4 regions of the Bacillus haynesii genome follow, and region 4 is predicted to be linked to each of the others. Evidence: riboswitches for the same ligand, from Rfam matches in the RefSeq annotation. Region 4 holds a riboswitch; each other region holds the start of a gene.
What was found. A riboswitch is a leader RNA that binds a small molecule or an ion and turns the genes downstream of it on or off. The one in region 4 is predicted to bind S-adenosylmethionine.
Positions count from the first base shown of each region.

Region 1: linked by a shared signal. The riboswitch ahead of metK (methionine adenosyltransferase) and the one ahead of metN (methionine ABC transporter ATP-binding protein MetN) in region 4 are both predicted to bind S-adenosylmethionine.
Region 2: linked by a shared signal. The riboswitch ahead of H2R00_RS20595 (MetQ/NlpA family ABC transporter substrate-binding protein) and the one ahead of metN (methionine ABC transporter ATP-binding protein MetN) in region 4 are both predicted to bind S-adenosylmethionine.
Region 3: linked by a shared signal. The riboswitch ahead of mtnW (2,3-diketo-5-methylthiopentyl-1-phosphate enolase) and the one ahead of metN (methionine ABC transporter ATP-binding protein MetN) in region 4 are both predicted to bind S-adenosylmethionine.

Region 1 is NZ_CP059494.1:4,115,831-4,123,147, reverse strand. Features, by position in the region: gene asnB (asparagine synthase (glutamine-hydrolyzing)) at 1-1,301, opposite strand, end outside; gene metK (methionine adenosyltransferase) at 1,452-2,654, opposite strand; SAM riboswitch class I at 3,045-3,182, opposite strand; gene pckA (phosphoenolpyruvate carboxykinase (ATP)) at 3,377-4,960, shown strand; gene H2R00_RS20505 (dicarboxylate/amino acid:cation symporter) at 5,211-6,395, shown strand; gene H2R00_RS20500 (DUF2584 domain-containing protein) at 6,436-6,678, opposite strand; gene H2R00_RS20495 (alpha/beta hydrolase family protein) at 6,703-7,317, opposite strand, start outside.
Region 2 is NZ_CP059494.1:4,130,404-4,137,720, forward strand. Features, by position in the region: gene H2R00_RS20565 (GntR family transcriptional regulator) at 1-389, shown strand, start outside; gene H2R00_RS20570 (ATP-binding cassette domain-containing protein) at 382-1,260, shown strand; gene H2R00_RS20575 (ABC transporter permease) at 1,254-2,231, shown strand; gene H2R00_RS20580 (ABC transporter ATP-binding protein) at 2,256-2,954, shown strand; gene H2R00_RS20585 (ABC transporter permease) at 2,944-4,275, shown strand; gene H2R00_RS20590 (sunset domain-containing protein) at 4,304-4,984, opposite strand; SAM riboswitch class I at 5,115-5,222, shown strand; gene H2R00_RS20595 (MetQ/NlpA family ABC transporter substrate-binding protein) at 5,280-6,104, shown strand; gene H2R00_RS20600 (MDR family MFS transporter) at 6,226-7,317, shown strand, end outside.
Region 3 is NZ_CP059494.1:1,569,642-1,576,958, reverse strand. Features, by position in the region: gene H2R00_RS07775 (carbon-nitrogen family hydrolase) at 1-683, opposite strand, end outside; gene H2R00_RS07770 (pyridoxal phosphate-dependent aminotransferase) at 779-1,969, shown strand; SAM riboswitch class I at 2,019-2,118, shown strand; gene mtnW (2,3-diketo-5-methylthiopentyl-1-phosphate enolase) at 2,203-3,420, shown strand; gene mtnX (2-hydroxy-3-keto-5-methylthiopentenyl-1-phosphate phosphatase) at 3,417-4,115, shown strand; gene H2R00_RS07755 (methylthioribulose 1-phosphate dehydratase) at 4,076-4,699, shown strand; gene H2R00_RS07750 (1,2-dihydroxy-3-keto-5-methylthiopentene dioxygenase) at 4,719-5,258, shown strand; gene fosB (metallothiol transferase FosB) at 5,285-5,749, opposite strand; gene H2R00_RS07740 (YkvA family protein) at 5,736-6,068, opposite strand; gene H2R00_RS07735 (aspartyl-phosphate phosphatase Spo0E family protein) at 6,283-6,525, shown strand; gene H2R00_RS07730 (sporulation kinase KinD) at 6,587-7,317, opposite strand, start outside.
Region 4 is NZ_CP059494.1:3,900,295-3,907,611, reverse strand. Features, by position in the region: gene sufC (Fe-S cluster assembly ATPase SufC) at 1-622, opposite strand, end outside; gene H2R00_RS19300 (cation diffusion facilitator family transporter) at 852-1,787, opposite strand; gene H2R00_RS19295 (YuzK family famiily protein) at 1,911-2,057, opposite strand; gene H2R00_RS19290 (carboxymuconolactone decarboxylase family protein) at 2,201-2,569, opposite strand; gene metQ (methionine ABC transporter substrate-binding lipoprotein MetQ) at 2,676-3,506, opposite strand; gene H2R00_RS19280 (methionine ABC transporter permease) at 3,520-4,188, opposite strand; gene metN (methionine ABC transporter ATP-binding protein MetN) at 4,181-5,206, opposite strand; SAM riboswitch class I at 5,323-5,430, opposite strand; gene H2R00_RS19270 (SCP2 sterol-binding domain-containing protein) at 5,614-5,961, opposite strand; gene H2R00_RS19265 (thioredoxin family protein) at 6,083-6,391, opposite strand; gene H2R00_RS19260 (toprim domain-containing protein) at 6,417-6,761, opposite strand; gene H2R00_RS19255 (YusG family protein) at 6,824-7,060, opposite strand; gene gcvH (glycine cleavage system protein GcvH) at 7,121-7,317, opposite strand, start outside.

The sequences.
Region 1 (7,317 bases), 220 kb from region 4:
ATGCCTTCTTCAAAAATCTTTGCGTTACCGATATATCTCTCTTCAAGAGGTGTACAGCCCCTCATTAAAAAGCTTTTCCCTTTCATTCCTTCCGGCATCGCTGAAGCTACTCGAAGAAGCATCTTTTTCAGCGGGGACGGGATTCGCTCAAACGGCTTTAATGAAAGCGGCTCTCGGTAAATATTGTAACCGCCGAACAGCTCATCTGCCCCTTCTCCGGATAAAACAACCGTAACTTGCTTCTTCGCTTCCTTCGCGACAAAATACAAAGGAATCGCAGCAGGATCTGCCAGAGGATCATCCAGATGCCAGACGATCTTTGGAAGCTCGTTCATATATTCTTCAGGCGAAATGATCGCGCTGAAGTTTTCCACGCCGACCTTATCAGCGGTTTCTTTCGCAACGTCAACTTCGCTGAAGCCTTCATGTTCAAAGCCGACAGAGAACGTCTTTAAGTTCGGATGGAATTGCTTCGCCACAGACACGATAAAGGAAGAGTCAATGCCTCCGGAAAGGAAGGAACCTACAGGCACATCGCTCCGCATGTGGACTTTTACGGAATCAAAAATCGCGTCTCTTACTTCCTGAACAAGCTTGTCTTCTTCGGTCTGAACCGGCTTGAATTGAACTTTCCAGTATGTTTTAAATTGAATATCCTGGCCCGGGCGGACGGTAAACTGATGGCCCGGTTCTACTTTTTGCACCTTTTTGTCAAGCGTCTTAGGCTCCGGTACAAATTGGAACGATGTATACTGCTGCAGCGCTTTTTCATTCAATTCCAAGTCAGCATCGACAGCCATCAGGCTTTTTCTTTCTGATGCAAAATAAACGTGGCCGTCCGTTTTCGTAAAATAGAGCGGCTTAATGCCGAACGGATCGCGCGCTCCGTATAGGAGCTGTTCTTTTTTGTCCCAGATTAAAAAAGCAAACATTCCGCGCAGCTTGGAAGCGGCTTCCTGTTTGTAGTGGCGGTAAGTCGCAAGTAAAACTTCCGTATCTGAATCGGTTTTGAACTCGTATCCTTTTGAAAGAAGTTCGTCTTTCAGTTCTATATAGTTATAGATTTCTCCATTAAAAATAATCCAGTAGGAATCATCTTCATAAGACAGAGGCTGTCCTCCGTTTTCCACATCGATGATGCTGAGCCTTCTAAATCCGAAGCCTACATGCTCATCATGATAGTACCCATCATCGTCCGGACCGCGGTGTACAATCATTTCATTCATTTGTTTAATCAGTTCTTCCTGGGCTGCTGTCTCGGATGATGGGCGATGATTGAATACCCCTACAAATCCACACATAGTATTGCCTCCGATTTTTTAAATTTCGTGCAGAAATCAAAGTCTGCTTCTTGATTAGACAAGTGTTTAAAGAAAAACGTTTCACATCCGCCCGCTTTTTGCCATCGAAAAACAAAGCCGCTTAATAAAGCGGCTATGCGGTTGTTATTGTTATTCTCCTAATGCATCTTTCTTCAGCTGCTCTGCTTTGTCTGTGCGCTCCCAAGGCAGATCAAGATCGAGGCGGCCGAAATGTCCGTAAGCTGCCGTTTGTTTGTAAATCGGACGGCGAAGATCGAGCATTTTAATAATGCCGGCAGGTCTTAGATCAAAGTTTTTGCGAACCACTTCGATCAATGTTTCTTCACTCGCTTTGCCTGTACCGAATGTATCGATTGAAATGGACACCGGTTGTGCGACACCGATCGCGTAGGCAAGCTGCACTTCACAGGAATCAGCAAGACCTGCGGCGACGATATTTTTCGCAACATATCTCGCAGCATAAGCTGCAGATCTATCAACCTTTGTCGCATCCTTACCGGAAAACGCTCCGCCGCCGTGACGGGCATATCCGCCATAGGTGTCAACGATGATTTTGCGTCCTGTTAAACCAGCATCCCCCTGCGGTCCTCCGATAACAAAACGGCCCGTAGGATTAATGAAGTACTTCGTGTTTTCATCGATCAGCTCTTTTGGCACTACCGGATTGATGACGTGCTCTTTCAGATTGCGCTGAATTTGTTCAAGCGAAATCTCAGGATGATGCTGAGTCGAAATGACAATTGTATCGATGCGAATCGGCTTGTTATTCTCATCATACTCAACAGTTACCTGTGTCTTTCCGTCCGGACGCAGGTACGGCAGAATTTCCTCTTTACGCACTTCTGTCAAACGGCGAGACAATTTGTGAGCAAGCGAAATCGGCAGAGGCATAAGTTCCTTTGTTTCGTTGCAGGCAAAACCGAACATTAAACCTTGGTCTCCGGCTCCGATCGCTTCAATTTCAGCGTCGCTCATTGCTCCTTCACGCGCTTCAAGAGCCTGGTCGACTCCCATTGCAATGTCTGGAGACTGTTCATCTATAGACGTTAAGACCGCGCAAGTTTCGGCATCAAAACCGTATTTTGCACGTGTGTAGCCAATTTCTTTAATCGTTTCGCGGACTGTTTTTGGAATATCGACGTATGTGGACGTCGTGATTTCACCGCTTACCAGCACCAATCCGGTTGTCACAGATGTTTCACAGGCAACGCGGGCATTCGGATCTTTCTTTAAAATTTCGTCTAATATACTATCCGAAATCTGGTCGCAAATTTTGTCCGGATGTCCCTCCGTAACTGACTCTGATGTAAATAACCGACGGTTTTTGCTCATTTATGTTTCCTCCTGTATATGAAGATCAGCCGTGATCTTAAGTATGATACGGATCTCGTCCCTCTTGATTATATGACGATACTCGGGCTTCATACGCTCTCGTTTTGAAACAATTTCCATATGCTATTCTTGACGAGATTCTGAGTCGAAATTCCCCTTAGCAGAATTTTTCCTGACTGGTTGCCCGGCTAGACCTTTCACGTCCTGTGAAAAACGCCCAGTACCTTCCTCCTGCTTGATACTCGGCTAAAACCTTTCACATCCTGTGAAAAACGCCGAGTACCTTCCTCCTGAAGGCAGTTTTTTTAGCAATTTTTGTATATCGATTTATGCAATAAAAAAACCTTTTCCTATTCGCTGAGGAAAGGGTCTGGTATTGCGTGCCTTTCACTCTTATCGCTCAAGGTATTGAACACCTTGCATCAGGTTAGCACCGTAGTTGTCTCAGAAACTGTTTTTTTCCATTAATAAGAGAAACCGGTTGCTGGGTTTCATTGGGCCTGTCCCTCCACCAGCTCGGGATAAGAGTATCCGCTCAATGAAATATCTTATCTTAAAATGGCTTGTAATGTCAATATCGGCCGAAATAAATTTGAACTTGTCCTTCGAGAAAAAACCCGAACGAAAAATGAAGAAACGGTATAGACTATAAGAGTAAATGTGTTATACTAATTCTACATTAATGTTATACACATTAAAAAACATGCAAAGGAAGGTTTTTTATGAATTCTGTAGATTTAACAACTGACTTACAAACGTTATTAACGGGCAAAAACGTTCAGCTGAACTTATCCGTTCCCCTTTTGGTTGAAAAAGTTCTTGAGCGCAAAGAAGGAGTCTTGACATCTTCCGGAGCCGTGCGGGCAACAACCGGTACATACACCGGCCGCTCGCCAAAGGACAAATTCATTGTGGAAGAAGCGAGCACAAAGGACAAAATCGATTGGGGCGCGGTGAATCAGCCGATTTCAGAAGCCGCCTTTGACCGGCTGCACACAAAAGTGCTCAGCTATTTAAAGGAACGCGATGAATTGTATGTATTTGAAGGGTTTGCAGGAGCAGACGAAAAATACCGGCTTCCGATTACAGTTGTTAACGAGTTCGCCTGGCACAACCTGTTTGCAAGACAGTTGTTCATCAGACCTGAAGAACATGATAAAAAACCTGAAGAACAGCCGTTTACGATTCTTTCCGCTCCGCATTTCAAAGCCGATCCGCTCGTTGACGGGACTCGATCTGAAACGTTTATCATCGTGTCGTTTGAGAAGCGTACGATCTTAATCGGAGGCACCGAATATGCCGGAGAGATGAAAAAATCGATTTTTTCTATTATGAATTATCTTCTTCCTGAACAAAACATTTTACCGATGCACTGTTCGGCAAACATTGGCGAGGAAGGCGGAACAGCTCTCTTCTTCGGATTGTCAGGTACAGGCAAAACGACGCTTTCCGCCGATCCGAAGCGGAAGCTGATCGGTGACGACGAACACGGCTGGTCCAGCACAGGCGTTTTCAACATTGAAGGAGGCTGCTACGCCAAGTGCATTAACTTAAGCGAAGAAAAAGAACCGCAGATTTACAATGCGATCCGCTTCGGTTCCGTTCTCGAAAATGTCGTTGTCGACAGCAGAACCGGAAAGCCGGACTATTCCGACACATTCTATACGGAAAACACGAGAGCGGCTTACCCGATTGACGCGATTGACAACATCGTCAAGCCGAGCATCGCCGCACACCCGCAGACCATCGTATTTCTGACGGCAGATGCTTTCGGCGTGCTTCCTCCGATCAGCAAGTTAACGAAAGAACAAGCCATGTATCATTTCCTGAGCGGATATACAAGCAAGCTCGCCGGCACCGAACGCGGAATCACCACTCCTGAAGCTACATTCTCGACCTGCTTCGGTTCACCGTTCCTCCCGCTTCCGGCACACGTGTACGCTGAAATGCTCGGAAGAAAAATCGATGAACACGGCGTCAGCGTTTTTCTCGTCAATACAGGCTGGACCGGCGGCGGATACGGAACCGGGGAAAGAATGAGCCTTGCTTATACGAGAGCGATGGTTCAGGCCGCGATAGAAGGAGAACTGGATAACGCCGAAATGAGGACTGACCGCATTTTCGGACTTCATTCACCGGTCCACGTTCCGGGTGTGCCTGATCAAGTGCTTGATCCGGCCAAAACTTGGGCAGATGAAAACGAATACGAGGAAAAAGCGATTCACCTGGCAAATGCATTCAAAAAGAATTTCAAAAAGTTCTCCAATACCGAAAACATCGAAAAAGCCGGAGGACCGCTCGTATAATTCAGCCCGCTTGCAGCAGCGCAGAAGACCTGCGCTGCTGCAGTTTATCAAAAATCCTCTTCTCCTATCAACGACCGATGCCATTTCCTGGGCAATGATCAAGATGACAGTCAAGCACAGCCTATGATAAAGCGCTCCCAATTCACAAACATTATTATTTGAAAATACAGACTTTTTTTATTTTTAACAAAAGAAATCTTTCATATGATAATATTATAAAAACATTTGTATATATCAGGAGGACACATCTATGAAATTTGGATTACTGCCGAGGATCATTACGGCAATTATTCTTGGTGTTATCGTCGGAAGCTTTGCTCCGCTTTGGTTCGTCAAAACGGCAGCTACTTTCAATGATATTTTTGGAAGCTTCATTAAATTCGTCATTCCTTTTATTATTATCGCTTTTATTATTCCCGGCATCGGACAAATCGGCCGCGGCGCCGGAAAAATCCTTGGCATTACAGCAGGTATCGCCTACACGTCAACCATTTTTGCCGGCCTCCTGGCGTACCTTGTCGGTTCAAATCTTCTTCCCGCGATCATTTCCGGCCATCAGCTGCAGGAGTTTAAAAATCCGGAAGAAGTTCTGCAAGCAGGATTTTTCACCATTGAAATGACGCCGTTTATGAGCGTGATGAGCGCACTGATTTTTGCTTTCATCATGGGGATCGGAATCGCTTATCTGCCCGGAAAAACATTGAAAAACGCGTTTGATGAATTTCAAACGATCGTTGAAAAGCTGATATCATATATTATTATTCCGTTACTGCCTGTTCATATTTTCGGTATTTTCACCAATATGACGTTCGGTGGTCAGGTGCAAACGATTTTATCCGTATTTGCAAAAGTTTTCGTGATGATCATCGTGCTTCACCTCGTCATACTCTTGATTCAGTACTCCGTTGCGGGTGCTGCAAACGGCAGAAATCCGCTGTCGCTGTTGAAAATCGTGGCACCGGCATACTTCACCGCGCTCGGCACACAATCGTCAGCGGCAACGATTCCCGTCACGCTGAGGCAAGTCAGAAAAACGGGGGCAAGCCAAAAAGTGGCTGACTTCGCCGTTCCGCTCCTCGCCAATATTCATTTGTCAGGAAGCACGATTACACTGACAAGCTGTGCAATGGGCGTGATGATTCTAAACGGTCAAACGCCGACTTTTTCGATCATGATGCCGTTCATTTTAATGCTTGGCGTCACAATGGTCGCAGCGCCCGGTGCACCAGGTGGTGCCGTCATGGCCGCGGCCGGATTGTTGCAGTCGATGCTCGGTTTTAATGAAACTAGCGTATCACTGATGATCGCTCTTTACCTTGCTCAGGACAGCTTGGGTACAGCAACAAACGTTACAGGAGACGGAGCTCTCACCATGCTGATTCACAGGCTGACTTCCAAAAAAGGAATCGGAAAAGAGGAAGATGTGCCTGCATAATAAAGAAAAGCCAAGGACGCTATCCGCGCCTTGGCTTTTTTTAATTCGTCGAATTTAATGATACGAGCCTGTATGTTAAATGAGTCCGTCCGTCTGACCATTCAAGGCGCTCCGCCTGCGCGGTGCCGGTAATGTCGCCACGCTTAGTCTTTCTGACTTCAAGCGGCACATGAAGAGGGTAAACCCGATAACCTTCTTTCTCGAGTGTAAATACATTTTCCTCAACCCGCGTTTCTTTTCCTTTTGTCACAATCATCGTGTTAAATTCAACTGGCATTCCCACCTAAAGTCCCCCTCCTTTTCTCTTTTACTTTAGTTTACCATAACTTGTCCAAGGGCGGCTTTTCATCCATTGAGACAATTCTCTTACAATCCGCCTGTTTTCGCGCGGAGGAAAATAGTGGGTGTATTGACTGAAATACCACGTATCCACAGACTTGTTTCTTTGCAGGAGTTCGCGCTCAAGACGCCGCGCATGCTCGATGGAGACATTTTCATCGTTAGCTCCGTGGATCAAAAGCACGGGCGCTTCAATCTTCTCCAGTTCATCAAAAGGCGTCCTCCATTCGTACGCTTCAGGAACCTTTTCAGGCGTCCCGCCGATGACCCGCTTCATCATCCGCCGCAAATCTTTGCGTTCGCGATAGGTCATGACCATATCGCTGACACCGCCCCAAGACACAAACGAAGCGGCCGCATCTTTCATTTCGATTGCCGTTAAGATCCCCATGATCCCGCCGCGGGAAAAGCCAAAAATGTGAACGCGTCCGTCCTTTACAAGTTCGTGCTTCTGAAGAAGACGAAAAGCGGCAAAAGCATCTTCCCGGTCATCACCTGCAAAGTCTTCATCCCCTTCTCCTCCTTGATTGCCCCTGTAAAACGGAGCAAGAACGACAAAGCCCTGTGAAGCGAACTGGACGAT
Region 2 (7,317 bases), 230 kb from region 4:
TTCAAATCGATCCGAGAAGCTCAACCCCGATCTATGAGCAGATTATCCAGCAGATGAAAGAGCTTTGCTTAAAAGGGATAATCAAGCCTGGAGATAAACTTCCTTCTGTCAGAGAGCTTGCAACCATTATCATTGCAAACCCGAATACGGTCAGCAAAGCCTATAAAGAACTTGAACGTGAAGGAATAATTGAAACGTTGAGGGGTAGAGGAACGTATATTTCAGAAAACGCGAAAGTTACGCTTGATGAAGGGAAGATTGCGATGATTAAAGAGCAGTTAAAACAGCTGATCATCGATGCGCATTACGCGGGGATCGACACCAAAAAGCTGCAGGAGTGGATGGCGGAAATTGACGAAGAAGTGAGAGGAGGCGAAGTGAATGATTGAGCTCAAATCTGTGTCAAAAACGATTGACGGAAAACAAATACTCAAAGACATCTCCTTTAAGCTGGAGGAAGGAGAGATTTTCGGACTGCTCGGAAGAAACGGCTCAGGAAAAACGACGCTTCTCCGCCTGATTCAGCAAATCCTGCTGCCTGATGAGGGAGACATCTACTTCGGCAGCGTCAAGGTGAAGGACCATCCGCTCGTAAAGCGCAACATCGTCTATATGCCGGTTCAAAACACCTACTTCGAAAAATACAATTACAAACAGCTCGTCAATATTTTACGTAACATTTATCCGGACTTTGATGTTACATACGCAAATGAATTAATGAACCGGTACGATATTCCCGAAACAAAAAAGTACAGGGAATTGTCTACAGGATTGAAAAAGCAAATGTCGCTGATCTTGTCATTTGCGATCCGGCCGGCGGTCATATTGCTTGATGAGCCGACAGACGGCATTGATGCCGTCACAAGACAAGACGTTCTTCAGCTGATGGTCGATGAGGTGGCTGAAAACAACACGACGATTCTCATCACATCCCACCGGCTTGAGGATATTGAAAGAATGTGCAACCGAATCGGTTTTCTCGAAGACAATACATTGTCGAACATCATGGATCTTGATGAACTGAAAGGCGATTTTATTAAAATCCAAATGGCATTTGAAGAAGATGTCAATTTAAAAATCAGGGAAAGGGAAATCCCTGTTTTGGATCACACCGGCGTCTTTTATACAGTGTTGATTCTGAAAGAAGACGATGTGAGCAAACAATTTCTTAAAAGTTTGTCTCCGAAAGTTTGGAACGAGCTTCCGGTCAGTCTTGAGGAAGTATTCATCGCGAAGTATGGAGGTAAGCGAAGATGGTAGAGCGCGGACTTTTATATAAAGAATGGAAACAACATTTCTGGATTTTTTTAGTCGTGTTTGCAGCGGTGATGCTGAGTGAGCCGCTAGCGATTTTGAATGATTATTTCCAGTACCAGGGATGCCTTGCAGAACAGAAAAAATTTCCCGATATAGAGTGCGTTTTATATAAAGATTATGGGGTAAGCGGGACTATCAGAATGTTCTGGGTTGGCGGAGTCGCGCTTGCACTCAGCCAGATCGGGTTTGAACGGAGCAGAGGAACGCTTGATTTTACTCTCGGTCTCCCTTATCAACGCGGCATCATTTTCAACACTAAATATTTCTTTGGCATTTCAATTCTTTTAACAGCCCAGCTATTATCTTATTTTTTATCTTATGCCTTGATTGTTTTATATAAGGTTGACGTCGTCCATTTCCATGAGTATTTTATCGGGTCGGTCATCTTCTGCTTTATGGTCTACTCGCTTGTCATGGCGGCGGGGGCGATGACCGGCAATCCGCTGGCCCAGATGATCGTTGCTTTTTCAGCGTCGATTCTGCCGTATTTGCTGATCGGCCTTCCGCTGGCCAACTTACGAATCATCCTGGGTTTCTTTGGGCATGACCCTGCTTTCTTTTATGATGAAACAGAACTACTAGATTATATGACGCCGATCATATACCTCAACAGTTTCGGCATTCAAGACGGCAGCCTGGCCTTTACGCTTATTCCGCTCGCCATGGGGATCTTGTTTTATATAATCGGCTATTTCTGCTTTATCAAACAGCAGCTTGAACGGAACGGACATTTTTTTCTCTGGAGAAAAATGGATCGTCCGATCCAGATTCTCGTTATTTTATTTGGCATCTGGGGATTCGGCACAGCCGCTGCTTCGAACCTGTTCAGCTATATCTTCGGTATGTTGATCGGTTTGGCAGTCGGATTTTTAATCAGTTACTTCTTGATTTTTAAAAAAATAAAACAGCTGTAATCAAAATGGAGAGGAGATTTACAAATGATCAGTGTAGAGCATATTCACCACTCGTTTAAAGTCGGCAAAAAGGGAAGGGAAAATGAAATTAAAGTGTTAAAGGACGTCTCGCTTACCGTCGAAAAAGGCGAAATCGCTTGCATTGTCGGACGGAGCGGTTCCGGAAAATCGACGCTGTTGAACTTGATTTCCGGCTACATTGCCCCGACAAAAGGCAACATCGTCATCGACGGCACGGATGTCACGAAGTACAGCGAAAAAGAATGGGCCGCATTCAGGCTTGAGCATTTCGGCTTCATCTTTCAAAGTTTTCAGCTGATTCCGAGCTTGACGACTTTTGAAAATATCGAACTGCCTCTAACTTTAAAAGGTGTTCATCCGTCGGAGCGAAAGCAGCGCGTCAATGAAATGCTTCACCGCGTCGGCCTTGAAAACCACGCCGGCCACTATCCGAATGAGCTTTCAGGCGGACAGCAGCAGCGCGTCAGCATCGCCCGCGCTTTGATCTTGAATCCATCAATCATTTTAGCTGACGAACCGACCGGAAGCCTGGATTCCGAAACAGAGCAGGAAATCCTCGAATTCATTCGACAGCTGAACAGGGAACGCGGCATTACATTTGTCATCATCACGCACGATGACGAGGTGGCATCGATCGCCAATACGAAATTTCATTTATCTGATGGCGTGTTAGAGAAAGGGGTAGAGACTGTTGAAGTTTAAGGATCAGCTGAAGTTCATTAGAAGAAATATGAAGAAAAACCGCCTGCGTGTATTCATGACCATTCTCGCAACAACGGTGGCCTGCGCGTTTTTAATCGTGCTCGCATCCGTCGGGTTCGGCCTGCAAAAATCGATGACTGAACAGCTGATGAAAGAGCAGATCGTGACTGAGATAAATGTTGTCGGAAAAGAAGGGCAAAGCGATCAGAAAGTTCAAAAGAAAGACTTGAAAGAATTTGAAAACCGCAAAGATGTGTCTGCGATTATCGAGCGCACGAAGGTGTACGCACCTGCTGAAGCAAAATTGGGCAACAGGACCAATAATCAAATTTCGCATATCTCGATTACCGACATGGCCGCTGAGCAAAAAGCCAATATCAAACTCGATCGCGGCCGCGTAGCGAAAACACCGAATGAAATCGTCGTCGGCTACCATTTCGGGAAGAACCTCTGGACGAAAAAAGAAGCCGCAGATTATGAAAAGCAGATGGAAAATAATGCCGAGGAAGTAAAAGAACCAAAAGGATACGCAGAAGATATTCTCGGCAAAACGATTGAATTAAAGATTTCAAAAATGGATGAAAAAACAGGTGAAGAAGGGGAAGCGAAAACATATGATCTGAAAGTTGTCGGAGTGACGAAAAAACCTTCTTATGAATGGGCGAGCGATTCAACAGTCTATGTCAGCGACGACATGCAAAAAGACATCACCGGTTTTCTGAAGGCGGACAAAGACAGTGGCATGATCGAAAAGTCGCTCTCGGTTTACGCGGATAACTTTGAACATGTCGGACAGCTGACAACAGATTTGGAGGATGAAGGCTACTACGTCGATTCAATAACGAAAAAGCTCGAAAGCATCAATCTTTTTTTCATGGCTTTTAAAATTGGTCTGATCTTTGTCGGAGTCATTGCCGTCTTGATTTCAGCGATCGGCATTTTCAACACGATGACAATGGCGGTTACAGAACGGACGCAGGAAATCGGCATTATGAAAGCGATCGGGGCGAGCCCGAACGTGATCCGCCGAATGTTCCTGCTTGAAAGCGCCTATATCGGTATTTTAGGATCTGTTTTAGGTATTATCATCTCATACGGTATCAGCTTTTTAGTGAACAAGATTATACCTGTCATATTATCATCGGTTTCAGAAGGAGAAACGAGTGCAGCAGACCTCAGCATCACCTTCTCGTACATTCCGGTCAGTCTTGTCCTCATCGCGACCTTGATCAGTGCAGGAGTCGCCATTCTTTCAGGCCTGAATCCGGCCATTAAAGCGACAAGAACGAACGTGCTGACAGCATTAAGAAGAGAGCTGTAAAGAAAAAGCCGGCGGTATGCCGGCTTTTTTAACGTTTCGGAGGTCTGTACCCCGCATCACGCGCTTCCTGTTCTGTGCAGAACCAGCGAGTGACGTTTTTCGTGCGGTCATAATATGTACTTCCCGGTGTATGATAAATATGGTTGACGCTTCCTTTGATTTTGCACTCCTGTTTGCTCTCAGCGCTGCTGTTCTTAGCGACGGGCGAGCTGTGTGACGTCCCGGCCTGAGCGGTGGCGTTCTTTTCTTTTACAGAGGTTTCGGCACTGCTGCTTTTTTCTTCAGCCTTAGCCAGTTTTTCTGTCAGCGATTTTGTTTTTTTCGTAAGCGAGTCTTTTTCTTTTGTCAGTTTTTCGTTTTCTTTTTTTAATGTGTCATTCTCCGCTTTGACTGCCTTCAGTTTTTTGTTTGCCTGTTTGACCTGCTGTTTTAATGCGGTTTGCTCTTTTTGCAAAGTGCTGTGTTCAGTTTTCAGTTCCTGAAGCTCGGTTGTCAGATCCTCCGTTTTTGTCTCATCGGCGGCATATGTTTCCTCATCATAATAAGGTGCAGAGATGATCAGGAGGAGAAGTCCGCCTGCAAAACAAGGATAAAAGAGTTTCCTGGAAAACCTTTTGCCTGGAGAAAAGATCCTTTTGATCAAATGAAATACAAGATAGCAGATGGAAAAAAGGAAGGATAAAAACCCGATCAGCATGATAGATTCCATGATTCGTCTCCTTTCTTAATTGATAACTATATTTTAGCTTAAAAAGAAAAAAATGTTTATAACAAAAAACTTCTTGCAAATCTAAATATTCAAACGTAAAATAAAGAAATCATTTAAAAACCGAATATGCAGCTTATAAAGAGAGATGGAGGGACTGGCCCGGCGAAATCTCAGCAACCTGCAGGAATGCAAGGTGCTAAATCCAGCAGAATGTCAGACGCATTCTGAAAGATAAGTTTAATCAACTCTTTCAGCCGTCTGAAAGAGTTTTTTTATTTTGGAGGAGGAGATATACATGAACAAGTTATTAAAATGGACTTCTGCGTTGGTACTGGCCTTGAGCTTGGCGCTTCTGGCCGCATGCGGAAACAGTGCCGAAAGCGACGGCAAAACGATCAAAATAGGCGCTACTGCAGGACCGTATTACGATATGGTCAAAAAAGCGATTCAACCTGAGCTTGAGAAAAAAGGCTATAAAGTGGAAGTGGTCGAATTCACCGATTACATACAGCCGAACACGGCGTTAAGCGAAGGCGAACTCGACGCCAATTTGTTTCAGCACGAGGTTTTTATGAAGTCATACAATCAAGAAAACAATAAAAATCTTGCGGCGCTCATTTCTGTGCCGACTGCTCCGATGGGTCTCTATTCTGCCAAATATAACGACTTGAACGATGTCAAAACCGGAGCGGAAGTGGCTGTTCCAAACGATCCGGCAAATGCTGCCAGGGCATTTTTAACCCTTCAGGATCAGGGGCTGATTCGGCTGAAAAGCGATGTCGACACATTGAAAGCTTCTGTGCAGGACATTGCGGAAAATCCGAAAAAGCTGACTTTTAAACAGCTTGAATCCGCCAATCTTCCAAGATCTGTCGATGACCTGGATATCGCGGCTGTCCCGGGAAATTTCGCTCTCTCCGCCAATATGAAGCTGCAGGACGCGCTGGCGCTTGAGAACATGCCTGACCGCTACCGCAATCAAGTAGTAGTGGATGAAAAAAACAAAGACAAGCCATTTGCCAAAGATCTCAAAGAAGCGGTAAAATCCAAAGCTTTCGAAGATACGATCGATCGGGAATTCGCCGGTTTCGGAAAGCCGAAATGGATGTCCAAATCATAAAAAAATTTTCCCCCTTAAAAAGGGGGTTTTTTATGCTGAAAATTGAAATCGCGTCAATTGAAAAAAATGGGCAAAACGAATAGAATCTAGAGGGAATGATAAAGAGAAAGAAGGAAACGCTATGCCGCGCACATTATGGCTTTTGGTCATCGGAATGTTTATCAATGTTACAGGGGCATCTTTTTTATGGCCGCTGAATACAATCTATATCCATCAGCATTTGGGAAAGTCGCTGACAGCGGCCGGATTTGTGCTGATGCTGAACTCAGGGGCAAATGTGCTGGGCAATTTGTTCGGGGGCTATCTATTCGATAAAATCGGCGGATTTAAAACGGTTGTCCTTGGCATTGTAATCACGTTTGCGAGCCTTTCAGGCCTCGTCTTTTTTCACGATTGGTTCCAATACATTCTTTTCTTAACATTGGCCGGCTTTGGATCAGGGATCGTTTTTCCGGCATGCTATGCAATGGCCGGGTCAGTTTGGCCGGAAGGCGGCAGAAAGCCGTTTAATGCTGTATACGTGGCGCAAAACGCAGGGGTGGCAGTTGGGTCAGCGCTCGGCGGAATTGTCGCATCTTTTTCATTTGCGTATGTTTTTCTTGCGAATGCGATGCTATATGCCGTCTTTTTCATGATTGCGTTTTTCGGATTTAGACGCATCCGCTCTGAAAAAGCTATGCAGTCTTCTGTTTTGGATCATGCCGATTCAGTCAGCGGGAAATCGAGATTTTCTGCGCTTTTGGTCATATGTACGGGCTACCTGCTCGGATGGGTCGCTTATTCGCAATGGTCCTCGACCATCGCTTCACATACCCAGGAGCTGGGGATATCTCTGGGGCAGTACAGCGTGCTTTGGACAGTGAACGGGGCGCTCATTGTTTTCGGTCAGCCGCTGATCGGTTTTTTTGTGAAACGGTTTGCCGAATCGCTGAAAAACCAAATCGTGATCGGATTTGTCATTTTTATGATGGCATACGGAATTTTGTTTGGCGCTGAACGGTTTCCTGGGTTTCTTGCCGCGATGGTTGTGCTGACCATTGGCGAAATGCTTGTATGGCCGGCTGTGCCGACAATCGCAAACCGTCTCGCACCGAGGGGGAAAGAAGGGTTTTATCAAGGGTTTGTCAACAGTATGGCGACCGGCGGAAGAATGATCGGACCGCTTTTTGGCGGAATGCTGGTTGATTATTTCAATATGCAGCTATTGCTGGTG
Region 3 (7,317 bases), 1.9 Mb from region 4:
CCGCGTCCTGCTTCAGCGAGGGTGCGGCCGAGCGGATCAATGACCATGCTGTGGCCCGCAAATTCGTTTGCCGGGTCTTTTCCCGCACGATTGCAGGCTGCGACAAAGCACTGATTTTCAATTGCTCTGGCTTTTAAAAGGCTTTGCCAGTGATCGAGGCGGGCGAGCGGCCATTCCGCCGATACAAAGATGATGCCTGCACCTTGGCTCGTATGTTTTCTGATCCATTCCGGGAATCGGATGTCGTAGCAGATAAACCCCGCAGCCGTGATCCCTTCAAGCTCGAAGCTCCCGTCGCCTGAGCCAGATGACAAATAGAGGTGTTCGTCCATCAGCTGAAAAAGGTGAGCTTTGCTGTATTCTTTGATTAAATTTCCGTTTTTGTCTGCGATGTACATGATATTGTATACACCGCTTTTTTTCTTGACGGCGACTGAGCCGCATACGATATGGACCCGGTTTGCTTTTGCCGTTTCCTGCAGCCATCTCTTCGTTTGCCTGCCTTCTTCATCCGCGATGGAGCCGAGATTTTTTAAATCATAACCCGTCGTCCACAGCTCGGGAAGGAGAAAGACATCCGCCTTTCGGCTTTCCTGTTCGATCAGCTGCTCCGCTTTTTTGAAATTTTCAGAAGGATTTCCGTATGCGATATCGAATTGCAGGCATGAAATTGTCAGCTTCAATCTGGATCACCTCATTTTTTTCTTTACATTTTACATTTAACAATATATGATGATGGACTATCATTTCAAGAATTTTTCAAAAGCGGGTGAATCGTATGAAATTTGAGCTTTCAGATGTGTTGAAACAGCTGCCTGAGCAGTTTTTCGCTTCCTTGGTCAAAAAGGTGAATGAAAAAATTGCCGCCGGCCATGATGTGATCAATCTCGGTCAGGGGAATCCGGATCAGCCGACACCGGATCACATCGTTGATACAATGGCGCAAGCCGTCCGCAACCCTGAAAACCATCAGTATTCCTCCTTTCGCGGCAGTCGTTCACTGAAGGAGGCGGCAGCCGCGTTCTATCAAAGGGAATACGGCGTAGAGCTCGATCCCGAACGCGAAGTCGCTGTATTGTTCGGCGGAAAAGCCGGTCTTGTCGAGCTCCCGCAATGTTTGTTAAATTCGGGGGATACCGTGCTCGTTCCCGATCCGGGTTATCCCGACTACTGGTCGGGCGTTGAGCTGGCAAGAGCGAACATGGAAACGATGCCGCTTACAGCGGACAATCAGTTTCTGCCTGACTACAGTCGGATTCCGAAGGAAGTGAAAGAAAAAGCGAAGCTCATGTATTTAAATTATCCGAACAATCCGACCGGTGCCCAAGCCACACCTGTTTTTTTCGAAGAGACCGTCCGGTTTGCCAAGTCGAACGGAATTTGCGTCGTCCACGATTTTGCCTACGGCGCGATCGGCTACGACGGCAAGAGGCCTGTCAGCTTTCTGGAAACGGCGGGGGCAAAAGACGCAGGAATCGAAATTTACACGCTTTCCAAAACGTATAATATGGCTGGATGGCGGGTCGGGTTTGCAGTTGGCAACGCCTCTGTGATCGAAGCGCTGAACCTTTATCAGGACCATATGTATGTCAGCCTCTTTAAAGCGGTCCAAGACGCCGCGGCGACCGCGCTCCTATCAGATCAAGCGTGTGTCAAGGAGCAAAATGAGCGCTACGAAAAAAGGCGGGATGCATGGATTCGTGCGGTCCGCGATATCGGCTGGCATGCGGATGCTCCGCAAGGATCTTTTTTCGCCTGGATGCCTGTTCCCGACGGATATACATCTGAGTCTTTTTCCGATCTGCTTCTCGAAAAAGCGAACGTCGTCACAGCGCCCGGCATCGGCTTCGGCAAACACGGAGAAGGATACGTGAGAGTCGGCCTCTTGACAAGCGAAGAGCGGCTCCGGGAAGCGGCTTCGCGTATTGCCGAGCTGAATATATTCAAAAAGACCGGCCACAGTCATTGACAATCGGGAAAAACGATGGGATAATTCAAAATAATTTATAAAATCAATATTCTTATCAAGAGCAGGCAGAGGGACAAGCCCGATGAAGCCCGGCAACCGACTTTTTAAGCACGGTGCTAATTCTTGCAGCTGACGCTGAGAGATAAGGATTCGAACCTGAAAAGCGAAACCTCTTTTAGCTAAAGCAGCAAAAGAGGTTTTTTTATATGAATGAAGCAGGAAGGAGCTACACAATGAGTGAACTTTTGGCAACATATATTTTGGCAGATCCAGGATGTGACGCAGAAAAGCGGGCTGAGCAAATCGCGATCGGGCTGACGGTCGGATCGTGGACAGATCTGCCGCTCTTAAAGCAGGAGCAGCTGAAAAAGCATAAAGGACGCGTCGTCAAGGTCGAAGAAACAGAAAGCGCACTGGGGGAAAAACAGGCAACGGTTACCATCGCCTATCCGGAAGCCAATTTTACAAGCGACATTCCCGCTGTGCTGACGACCGTTTTTGGCAAGCTGTCTCTCGATGGAAAAATCAAATTGGCTGATTTGGAGTTTTCGCAGTATTTTAAACAATCATTGCCGGGTCCGAAATTCGGCGTATACGGGATCCGGAAAAAAATCGGCGAATTTGAAAGGCCTCTGTTGATGAGCATTTTTAAAGGCGTCATTGGCCGCGATATGGAAGACTTGAAGGAACAGCTGAGGCAGCAGGCGCTTGGCGGAGTGGATTTGATCAAGGACGATGAAATCTTATTTGAAACAGGCAGTGCCCCCTTTGAAAAACGAATCACAGAAGGAAGGAAAGTGCTTAAGGCTGCCTTTGAAGAAACAGGGCGTAAAACCCTGTATGCCGTCAATCTGACGGGCAGGACAATGGAGCTGAAATCGAAGGCGAGAAAAGCAGCCGAGCTCGGAGCCGATGTTTTGCTGCTTAATGTGTATGCCTACGGGCTCGATGTTTTGCAAAGCCTTGCGGAAGACGACGACATTCCGCTGCCGATCATGGCGCACCCGGCAGTAAGCGGCGCACTCACTTCGTCGCCGCATTACGGTTTTTCCCATTCGCTCTTGCTCGGCAAGCTGAACCGGTATGCGGGTGCTGATTTCAGCCTGTTCCCTTCTCCGTACGGAAGCGTTGCTCTGCCGAAGCGGGCTGCGCTTGCCATATACGATGAATGCACGAAGGAAGACGTTTTTAAACCGACATTCGCGGTGCCGTCGGCCGGTATTCACCCCGGCATGGTCCCGCTCTTGATGAAAGACTTTGGCATTGACCATATCATCAATGCAGGCGGGGGGATTCACGGTCATCCAAACGGAGCGGCAGGCGGAGGAAGAGCGTTTCGGGCGGTCATTGATGCCGTCCTGGAAGCGGAGCCTGTCGAAGAAAAAGCAAAGCGTTCTCCCGATTTGAAGCTCGCCCTTGAAAAATGGGGAAGGGTTGAGGTTTCTGTATGAGGAAGCCGCTTATCATTTGTGATTTTGACGGAACGATCACAACAAACGACAACATCATCAGCATTATGAAACAATTTGCTCCAAAAGAGTGGATTGCTTTAAAAGACGGGGTTCTGTCCAAGGACATATCGATTAAGGACGGAGTCGGCAGAATGTTTGAATTGCTGCCGAGCAGCCTGAAAGAAGACATTACGGCATATGTACTGAAACAAGCCGAGATCCGCCCCGGGTTTAAAGAGTTTGTCTCTTTCCTGGATGAGAAGGGTCTTCCGTTTTACGTCGTGAGCGGAGGGATGGATTTTTTCGTCTATCCCCTGCTTGAAGGAATTGTTGAAAAGAACCGCATTTATTGCAACGAGGCCGGCTTCACAGGCCGCAATATCGAGATCCGCTGGCCGTATCCGTGTGACGGGGGCTGCGGAAATGAATGCGGATGCTGCAAGCCTTCCATCATCCGCCGGCTGAAAGGTCGGGACGATTTTGTTGTCATGATCGGGGACTCTGTTACAGATGTTGAAGCTGCCAAATGTTCCGACTTGTGCATCGCGCGCGATTATTTGCTGCGCGAATGTGAAGGGCTCGGTTTGAAGCACGCAGCATTCGGCGATTTCCACGATGCAAAACGAATACTTGAAGAGACCGCGGAGGTGAAAGGATGGCTATTGAGCAAAAACGGCAGGAACTTGCCGAGGTAAAAAAAGAGCTTGCGGAAAGGGATTGGTTCCCGGCGACAAGCGGTAATCTGTCAATCAAAGTATCAGAAGGCCCGCTGCGATTTCTCATCACGGCAAGCGGAAAAGATAAGCGAAAAGAGACCGCGGAGGATTTTCTGCTGGCGGACGAAGAGGGGAGGCCGGCGGAGACCGGACATGCGCTGAAGCCGTCGGCGGAGACGCTGCTGCACACCTTTGTCTATCAAAATACAAACGCCGGCTGCTGTCTTCATGTCCATACGATTGACAACAATGTCATCTCAGAGCTTTATGCAAAAGAAAAGCAAGTGACATTCAGAGGCCAGGAAATCATAAAGGCGCTCGGGCTTTGGGAGGAAAATGCGGAGGTGACGATCCCGATTATCGAAAACAGTGCTCATATTCCGGATTTGGCGGCGGATTTTGCCGGGCACCTTTCAGGCGATTCAGGCGCAGTGCTGATTCGCAGCCACGGTATTACCGTCTGGGGAAAAACGGCATTTGAAGCAAAGCGGATGCTTGAAGCATATGAATTCTTGTTCAGCTGGCATTTAAAGCTGAAAGCTTTGCAGGCTTATCACGTTTAATTAAAAAGGGGGAGAAAACATGGCGACAATTCGGATCCATGATGAACAAAACACGACCATTGAAAAGCAGGAAGAAGTGGAACAATTTCTAAAGCGGCAGGAGGTTATTTATGAAAAGTGGGACATCACAAAACTACCGGCCGGCTTAAAAGAAAAATACGATTTGACCGATGAAGAGAAACAGGAGATTTTAGACGTCTTTGCCGCTGAAATCAAAGACATTTCAGAACGCCGCGGCTATAAAGCGAGCGATGTCATCTCGCTTTCCGACCAAAATCCGAAACTCGATGAGCTCTTGAAGAATTTCAAACAGGAGCATCATCATACAGACGATGAAGTCAGATTTATCGTCAGCGGCCACGGCATCTTTGCGATAGAAGGAAAGGACGGTACATTTTTTGATGTCCTCTTAAATCCGGGGGATTTGATCTCCGTTCCTGAAAACACCCGCCATTATTTCACGCTTCAGGAAGACCGGAAAGTCGTGGCTGTCAGAATCTTTGTGACGACAGAGGGCTGGGTGCCGATTTATGAGAAAGAGAGTGTGAACCGGCCATAAAGAAAGCGTCCACTTGGACGCTTTCTTTATTTGTTTCTGTCATAAAGGGCCTTGATGTGGCCTTCATGAAATGAGAGATGCGGTTTTTCATTTTGATAGTATTGAAGACGGTCAAATACAGAGCCGGTGTGAAGCTCGAACTTATGGCCGTCTGGATCTGAGAAATAAATTGAATCTTTGTCGCCTTCGTGCCGTTTTCTGCCCTTTAGCACGTTTACACCTAAATCGTGTAATTTCTTTTCCCAGAACGGCAAATCTTCCTGTTGAATCGAAAACGCGATATGGGTGTAAGAGTCGTGAATTTCCTGTCTCTTAATGTCTTTCTCTTCGTTTAATGCGAGCCAGATGCCGTTCAGGTCAAAATAAGCGGTTTTCTCGGCTTTTACGAGCCACTTGGCATCAAACACCTTTTCATAGAATGAAATAGAGACGGACAGGTCAGAGACCGAAAACAAGAGATGATTGATGCCGAGAATTTTATTGTTTGCCATTGCCGTTTATTCCTCCCATTAGATGTGTTTCAAATCCGTCCAGCTCTTTGGTTATCTGTCTGAACAGAAAAGCGAGTACAGCCGCATCATCAAGCCAGCCGATGCCTGCGAGAACATCGGGAATCAAATCGATCGGAGACAGCACATAAATAAATGCCAGCGCGGCCAGTAAAATCGTTTTTTTCGGGAATAAGGGGTAGTCTCCCTTTCTCCAGGCTCTAAATGCTCTGAAAAACAATAAGAGGCCTGAATACGCTTCTTTCACGGCAAAGACGGTTCGGAGCCTTGAAACTGGTTTTTTCATCATTTGGCGCATCATAAAACCTCCTTCTATCCGCATGAACTCTTGTAAAGATGTTTACCATATTTCATCGATGGGTATTACACCTTTAATTCCACAAATCTATTATACTCGATTTCAAAATATTTTTTTGAAAAATAGGTTTACAAAATAAGTATAATCTGTAATAATGCTCAAGTACGCAAAATCTGGATGGTTCTAAGAAACGATATGTCGGTAAGGGGTGAAGCGTATGCAAAGGTATGTTGAAAAAGAAGCATTGCTCGTTTCCATCAGCAAGAAGCGGCAAATGATGGTTGAAGCCGCTGAAATCTATGGATATACAGGGGATGAAACGATCAGACGGAGCCAGGAGCTGGATCAATTAATCTATGAATATCAAAAATTGTCTATGAATGAAAACGCGCCGGACAATCTGCTGCAAGATTTTTTAGGCTGCATCGACTGTCTGAGCGTTGAAAAATATACGGCATAGTGGATGAACGAAAAAGAGCTGCCGTAAGGAAGGCAGGCTCTTTACAGGAAACGGGGAAGCCTCAGTCATCCTGTTCCTTTGAAGTCGGCAGCATTATCGTCACAGTCGTTCCTTTATGCCGTTCGCTTTCGATTTGAATGGTTCCCCCGTACATGGAAATGATGCGCTTGCACACGACAAGGCCGAGTCCTGTTCCTTTTTCCTTTGACGTGACAAAAGGCTGGAAAATACTCTCCATCATTTCTTTTGGAATACCTTCTCCGATATCCTTCACAATGATTTGCGCCTTCTCTTGATCATGTTCGATTTGAATGAGCAGCTTTCCGCCGTTTTTCATCGATTCAAGAGCATTTTTGGCGACGTTCAAGACAACCTGCTTAATATGATCCTTTTTACAATATACATAAGCCGGATCTTCTCCGCAGTCTTGAACTTCCACTTCCACATTATATAAATTTGCCTCAGAATGAATAATCGGCATGATCTCGTCAATCATTTCATTCATGGCGTTGAGCTGCCACTGCTCTGCCGTCGGCTTTCCGAGCACGAGAAACTCGCTGACAATCTGGTTGATCCTCCGGATTTCCTGGTCGATAATTGAGAAATACATTTGATCTTCTTTTGATTGATATTTTTTTTGAAGGAGCTGGATAAAGCCGCTGATACCTGTCAGCGGGTTTCTGATTTCATGGGCGGTGCTCGCCGCCAGGGTGCCGATTAATTCGAGCTTCTGCGCTTCATTTTGGGCGCGCTCCTGCTTTGTCCGCCGCTTCAGCAGCACATACTGGAGCA
Region 4 (7,317 bases):
GCTGATAGTGCGTGATGATCAGGCAGCCGAAGTTCTCGCCGCGCATTTTGTTGATTCCTTTTGAAACGACTTTAAGGGCGTCGATATCCAAACCTGAATCGATTTCGTCAAGAATCGCGATTTTCGGTTCGATCATCATCAGCTGAAGGATTTCGTTGCGTTTTTTCTCACCGCCTGAAAAACCTTCGTTCAGGTAGCGCTGCGCCATATCAGGGTCCATTTCAAGAAATTCCATGTTTTCGTCCATTTTGCGGATGAATTTCATTAAAGAAATCTCGTCGCCTTCTTCTCTGCGCGCGTTGATCGCTGAACGGAGAAAATCGGCATTTGTAACACCGCTGATTTCACTCGGATACTGCATAGCCAAAAACAGACCGGCCTGAGCGCGCTCGTCCACTTCCATTTCCAGAACATCCTTGCCGTCAAGCGTGATGCTTCCTTTTGTCACTTCGTATTTAGGATGTCCCATAATCGCCGCGGATAAAGTTGATTTACCCGTTCCGTTCGGTCCCATTACAGCGTGGAATTCCCCGCCTTTTATTTCAAGGTTTACACCTTTTAAAATCTCTTTTCCTTCAATCTCAACGTGAAGATCTTTGATTGTTAATGTCGAAGCAGCCATGAAATATACCTCCAATATATATAATCATCATTCTCAATTTATTCTCATTCTAATTTTATAACAAATGAAAATTGAATACAACAATAGTCTTCCTATCTTTCGTGTACATGTTCTCAAGTTTAACAAAAAACGTTTTGTTCTTAAAGAGATTGGGGCAAGAAAACTTCCCGAGTCAGAGATGCGGACCTTACAATTACCAAGCTATTGAAAAACAGCGGCATATCCGTCATTACGAGCGGGAACGGTTTGCTCCCAGGCTGCACGGCTCATGACAGGAACAGCGCTCCCCTTCTATTTGAACCGTCACATGGTCCACGTTGCATTCTTTCTTTAGATATTTTGATACTTGTTTTAAGATTCTATCCCTGTCACTGTTTTCGTCTGCCACGATATGACAGCTTAATGACGGCATATCAGATGAGATCGACCAAATGTGGAGGTCGTGAACCTCCCTGACTGACGGAATGGAAAGCAGGCCGTTTTTAAGAGCTTCCGCATCAATGTCTTTCGGTTTTCCTTCCATTAATATATGCACCGATTCTTTCGTCACCCGCCACCCGCTGACAAGAACCAAAGCCGCGACGGCGGCACTCGCGATTGGATCGGCAATATTCCAATTGAAGAAAAGCATAAGTAGGCCCGCGATGATCGCCCCGAAAGAGCCCAGCATATCGCCGATGACGTGCAAAAAAGCGCTCCGCATATTTAAATTCCCGCTTGTGTCGCTTCTCATTAATATCCAGGCTGCAGCAATGTTGACGAACAAACCAATCGTTGCAATCGCGAGCATACCACTCCCGGCGACTTCCGGCGGGCTGAAAAAGCGATTATATGCTTCCCAAAAAATATAAAGTGAAATCAAAAGCAAGGTGAGGCCATTGATAAACGCAGCCAAAATTTCAAAGCGCCTGTAGCCGAATGTTTTGCTCGCGCTTGCGGCCTTTTCCCCAATTTTAAACGCCAAGAGGCTGAAACCAAGCGCTGCAGCGTCGCTGAGCATATGTCCCGCATCTGACAGCAAAGCGAGGCTGTTCGTCAATATCCCGCCTATCACTTCAATCATCATAAAAGTAAAAATCAAACCGAAGCTGATGAACAGCGCTTTTTGATTTGCTGATCGGCTGCCATGGTGGCTGTGGCCTGTGTGACCGTGAGAATGAGCCATCATAAATCCCCCCTTTAAATATATGATCATGTATTCATATTTAAATTTTACCTTTTCCTGCAATTATGGTCAAGCGGCTTCTGGAACATAGAGAAGGACGGATTGACATCCGCCCTCCGCGTTTTATCCGATCATGTGTAAGTCTGATATGATCTGCTTGCTTTTTTGATACTGCTCTTCGCGCCTTTTCTCAACTTCAAGCCGGTTCACATGGCTTCTGCTGTACTCCTCATATCCCATTCCATGCGACTTGTGCATCGCTTTTTCCATTTCGGCCGTGAATTCAAGGTCAAGCTGATCTTGGCTTGAACAAATAATGAATCATCCTTTCAGAGATTTTCTTACATAGTACCAGTTATATACAAACTCTGCAAAGATGTGTGTGCTTTCAATATGCTTTCACGGACGAAAAATCAATGCTTCATTTGCTGGAATTCTTCCATCGCCTGCAGAACGAGCGTGACGGCTTGGCTCATGGCCGCGCCTCCGCCAAATGCTGCAGTTACACCGACTGCTTCAAGAATTTCTTCCTCCGACGCTCCGCAATCCAGACAGCCCTTGATGTGATAAATAATGCAATATTCATCCTGCGTATTGACACTGATGCCCAGTGCGATCAGCTGCTTATCCTTTTCGCTGAGCACGCCTTTTTTAAAGCATTCTTCGGTAAATTCGTTGTATTTGGCGGCAATTCCGGGCATTTTTTCGGAAAAGATGCCAATCCCCGCCTTATATTCGTGCAGTGCGGATTCGATAATGCCTTCTGATTCATGCTGATTCACGTTTTGTTCCTCCATTTTCAGTTGGTAGTCTTTTTTTATTATGAGCCTCTTTTCAAAAAATACGCGAAAAAACCCCGGTTTTCTGGAAACCGGGGTGTTCTTTTATTTATTCAGATACAGAAATGACAGAACCTTGATATTTTTTGTCGATGAACTTTTTGATGTCATCAGAGCGCAATACGTCCATCAGAGCTTTCACTTTGTCAGAATCTTCGTCGCCTTTGCGGACGGCGATGATGTTAGCGTAAGGATTGTCTTTTGGAGACTCAAGTTCGATTGAATCAGTTTTCGGATTCAGCTTGTTTTGGATCGCATAGTTCACGTTGATGAACACTGCGTCAGCTTCATTGGCTTCGTATGCTTTTGCCGTCATTTCAGGCGCCACATCGTTTTTGATTTTTAGGTTTTTCTTGTTTTCTGTAATATCTTTTACTGTCGCATCCACTTTTTCAATGCCTGATTTCAGCTTGATCAGTCCCGCATTTTCAAGCATTGCAAGCATGCGGCCCTGTTCAGCGGCGTTGTTGCTCATAATAATTTTTGCACCGTCAGGAAGGTCTTTTAAAGATTTATACTTTTTAGAGTAAATGCCGAATGGCTCAAGGTGTACTGCACCGACGTTGACAAGATCGTAATCTTTATTTTCTTTCATTTCCTGTTCAAGATACGGGACGTGCTGGAAGTAGTTCGCATCGAGATCTTTCGTTGCGAGCGCTTTGTTGATCAGTTTGTAGTCCGTGAAATTTTTGATTTTAAGCTCATAGCCTTTTTCTTTCAAAAGCGACTTTGCTTCTTCAAGGATTTCAGCGTGAGGCGTCGGCGTCGCTCCGACTGTGATGACTTTGCTGTCTTTATCTCCTTCGCTGCTGGAAGATCCGCAAGCGGCCAAAACGCCTGCAAAAATGATGAATAAAGCTGTTAATAAACCTTTTTTCATGTTGATGTCCTCCCTAACGTTTGTCTAATTTATTTGTTATAAAATCCCCGATAAACTGGATGATGAACACAATAGCTAAGATGAAAATAGTGGCGATGAGTATAATATCGGGATTGTTCATCTGAAAACCGTTTACATAGGCAAGGTTCCCGAGTCCGCCTGAACCGATTGCTCCGGCCATCGCCGTCGAACCGATCAGTGCAATCGCCGTAACCGTAATGCCTGAGATCAGCGCCGGCATCGATTCGGGCAGGAGCACTTTAAATATGATCGTCGATGTTTTGGCTCCCATTGATTTCGCCGCTTCAATCACACCTTTATCAACTTCGCGCAAAGCGATTTCAACTAGGCGGGCATAGAACGGAGCCGATGCGATAATCAAAGCCGGAAGTGCGGCGTTCGGCCCCAGGATCGTGTTCATTAAAAACTTTGTGAAACCGAGCAGCAGAATAATCAATATAATAAAAGGAATAGACCTGAACACATTGACAATTGCCGATATTACACCGTTAACGACCCGGTTCTGCCAAATGTTTCCTTTTGAAGTCAAATACAGCAGCATACCGAGAATCACTCCGATGATAAAAGCAAACAATAGGGAAATTCCTGTCATATATATCGTTTCATACGTAGCTTCCCACAGCTGCTCCATATCTACGTTTGGAAACAGTTTTTCAAACATTCGTGATCACCTCTGCTTCTACCTGGCGGCTCTTGATGAAATCGACCACATCATTGACCTCGTTTTCATGTCCGTCGACATGAATGAACAATGAACCGTATGCGCCGTCCTGAGTTTGCGAGATTTTGCCTTGAAGGATGTTGACTTCAACATTGAACTTCCGAATGATCTGCGTGATCAGCGGCGATTCGGCTGCTTCACCGACGAAGGTGAGCTTGATCGTCCGTCCGGATGTCGTTTCTTCGAGGAAATGCTTCAGCGTTTCCTTTGTTTCCACCGGTTCTGTTACCTGCTGAACAAAGCGCTTTGTCATTTCTTCCTTCGGCTTGAGGAATACGTTCAGCACATCGCCTTCTTCTACGACCTTTCCGTTTTCCATGACGGCCACTCTGTGGCAGATTTTCCTGATGACATGCATTTCATGAGTAATCAGGACAATGGTCAGCCCGAGCCTTTCATTGATATCGGACAGAAGACCCAGGATCGAGTCAGTCGTCTGCGGATCAAGCGCTGATGTCGCTTCATCGCATAAGAGAACTTTCGGATTGTTTGCGAGCGCCCGTGCGATGCCGACGCGCTGCTTTTGCCCTCCGCTAAGCTGTGAAGGGTAGGCGTTTTCCTTGCCTTCAAGACCGACAAGCTTAATCAGTTCAGCGACTCTTTTCAGACGTTTTGCTTTGCTGACACCGGCGATCTCCAGCGGAAACGCAATATTGTCGCGCACCGTTCTTGACCACAAGAGGTTGAAATGCTGGAAAATCATGCTGATTTCCTGCCTTGCATTCCTCAGCTTCTTCCCTTTGATCTCGCTGATTGTTCTGCCGGCTACTTCAACCGTACCTGAAGTCGGCTGTTCAAGTCCGTTCAAGAGACGGATCAAGGAGCTTTTTCCAGCTCCGCTATATCCAATAATTCCGAAGATTTCACCTTTTTTAATCGTAAGGGTGACATCTTGGACAGCATTGACATCTCCATGCTTTGACCGATAAATCTTTGAAACATTTTGAAGATTTATCAAAAGCCATCACCTGCTTTCTTGCTCAATTCTCATAGTTGTCTAAATTCCTGATCAAACAATGAAAAAAGCCTTTCTGCACACATGAGCAGAAAGGCTTTTGAATAGTCTGGGCCTTTCTCTCATCTTTCAAAGCATAATGCTTCGCGTGAATTGGCACCATTTCAACACGTGTTGATGGTTGCCGGGTTTCATAGGGCACTTCCCTCCACCTCTCTGGATAAGAGAAACATATATTTATTTTTTGATTATTATGATCGGAATTCTTAAAGTAGGATATCATGCGGAAAAATAGTTGTCAACTATTTTTCTTAAGACAATCGGCCTACGGCGAAAAGAGACGAACGCAAACGCCCGTCCCTGTCTGACTTATACACGGAATGTGCCGATTTTTCAAATTTTTAATAAGTCTATGAATAAAGATCGCTGTTTTTAAAGAAGCCGTCCGTCAGCCATAAAATCGCTTCAAGCTTCAATAAAGCTCTGAAAGAGCCTTTAACTTTAACAGTGCCGCGCTGTACGAGATGCTGCAACGAAATGTCACCGTGTAGAAGGTCAATAATCTCGCTTTGCTCTCCAAAAAAGGTCAAATGAGCTTTTTCTACAGGAGAAGATTTTTCCATTTCCCCTTTTTCGTTGATCGCTAACGTAAAAGCTTCTTTCTCGCCTTGAAACGTAATCAGCAAAGCCGTTGTAGATAATAGAGGTTTTAAAAAAAGAGCCTTGTCCTCTCTTTCTATCAATCCCATTTTCTCCAACTGTATAACCTCCTGTAAATTGGTCATACTTACAGATTCTCTGTCTGCCGCAGGAGTTCCTTTAGGAATTGCTCGACAAGTTTTTGCTGGTTATTTCCCGAGAAATATGTCAAAACCGCCCTTAATCCACAACATTTTGTTTAATCGTATCATATAAGTAGGAAACGGAGTGAAAAGCGTATTCTTTTTTGACGACTCGCCCGTTTTTGTAAAGGATAAAACACGGAACGCTTTCTATTTCCTGCTCCTTGGCAAATGACGGGGAATAATTGAGATTGTTTTTATAAAAAGGAACGTCCTTCATCATTTCATCAACGACTTCCAGCATTCTTCCGGCCAGTTGACACGTTCCGCAGAACGGCGTGTATACATATAGAAGACAGGTTTCATGCTCAAGCCGTTTTAGCTCTTTTTCTTGAAGTTCTTGCATCTGTTGAACCGCACCTCAATACTTTTTATAATAGATATTTTGTATGTACCCGGATGTTTGAACGAAATAATACTTCTGCAACATGCTGACTCGGGGCGGAAGCGACTTCTTTGTATACTCTATCGATGTATAGATGCGAAGCTTGGGGGAGCTCCCTCTTCAGCTGACGGCGGAGCTTTTCGCCTGATTCATCGGCATCCACCAGGATATAAACGTCTTTATCAAACAGCGTCTCGGCGAATTCATCGAGTTTTGCCTGGCTGATCGTTCCGTTTGTGCAAATGATGTCCACGGGCTCTTCGATGACATGCTTCACTTTTTGCTTATCTGATTTCCCTTCGACAATCATGACTTTTTCATTTTCCGGCATATGGATCACCTTTAAAGATTTACTTGTAAAAAAAGGCAGTGAATATTCACCGCCTGACTTGATTAACACCAGCCTTGGTGGTCATCACAGTCTACATATTTAGCATCCGGTCCGCTTACGGTATCCGCCATTTTGTAAAACTTTTCATCTTGGAATGAATATCCAGATTTCAACTCGTATTGATCCTTGCCGGTCATTCGGCCGATCAGCTCATTTTCATGATACAGCTGCGTTCCACCGTTTTTTAATCGGCTTTCCACATGTTCTGTAATATCAATACGTTCTTTTTTCAGCGTCAATTTGGACACCCCCTCTTGATATAGAGTATCCAAACGACGAACAGCTATCCTGAATAATCCTTAGTCTTCTTTTATCATGTCCTCATATTGCTCGGCTGTCATCAGATTTTCGATTTCAGAAGCATCAGACGGCTCGACAATAATCATCCATGCCTTTTCATACGGAGACTCGTTGACGAATTCAGGGCTGTCTTCCAAATCTTCGTTCACTTCGACCACTTTTCCGTTGATCGGGGCATACAGCTCAGAAACGGTCT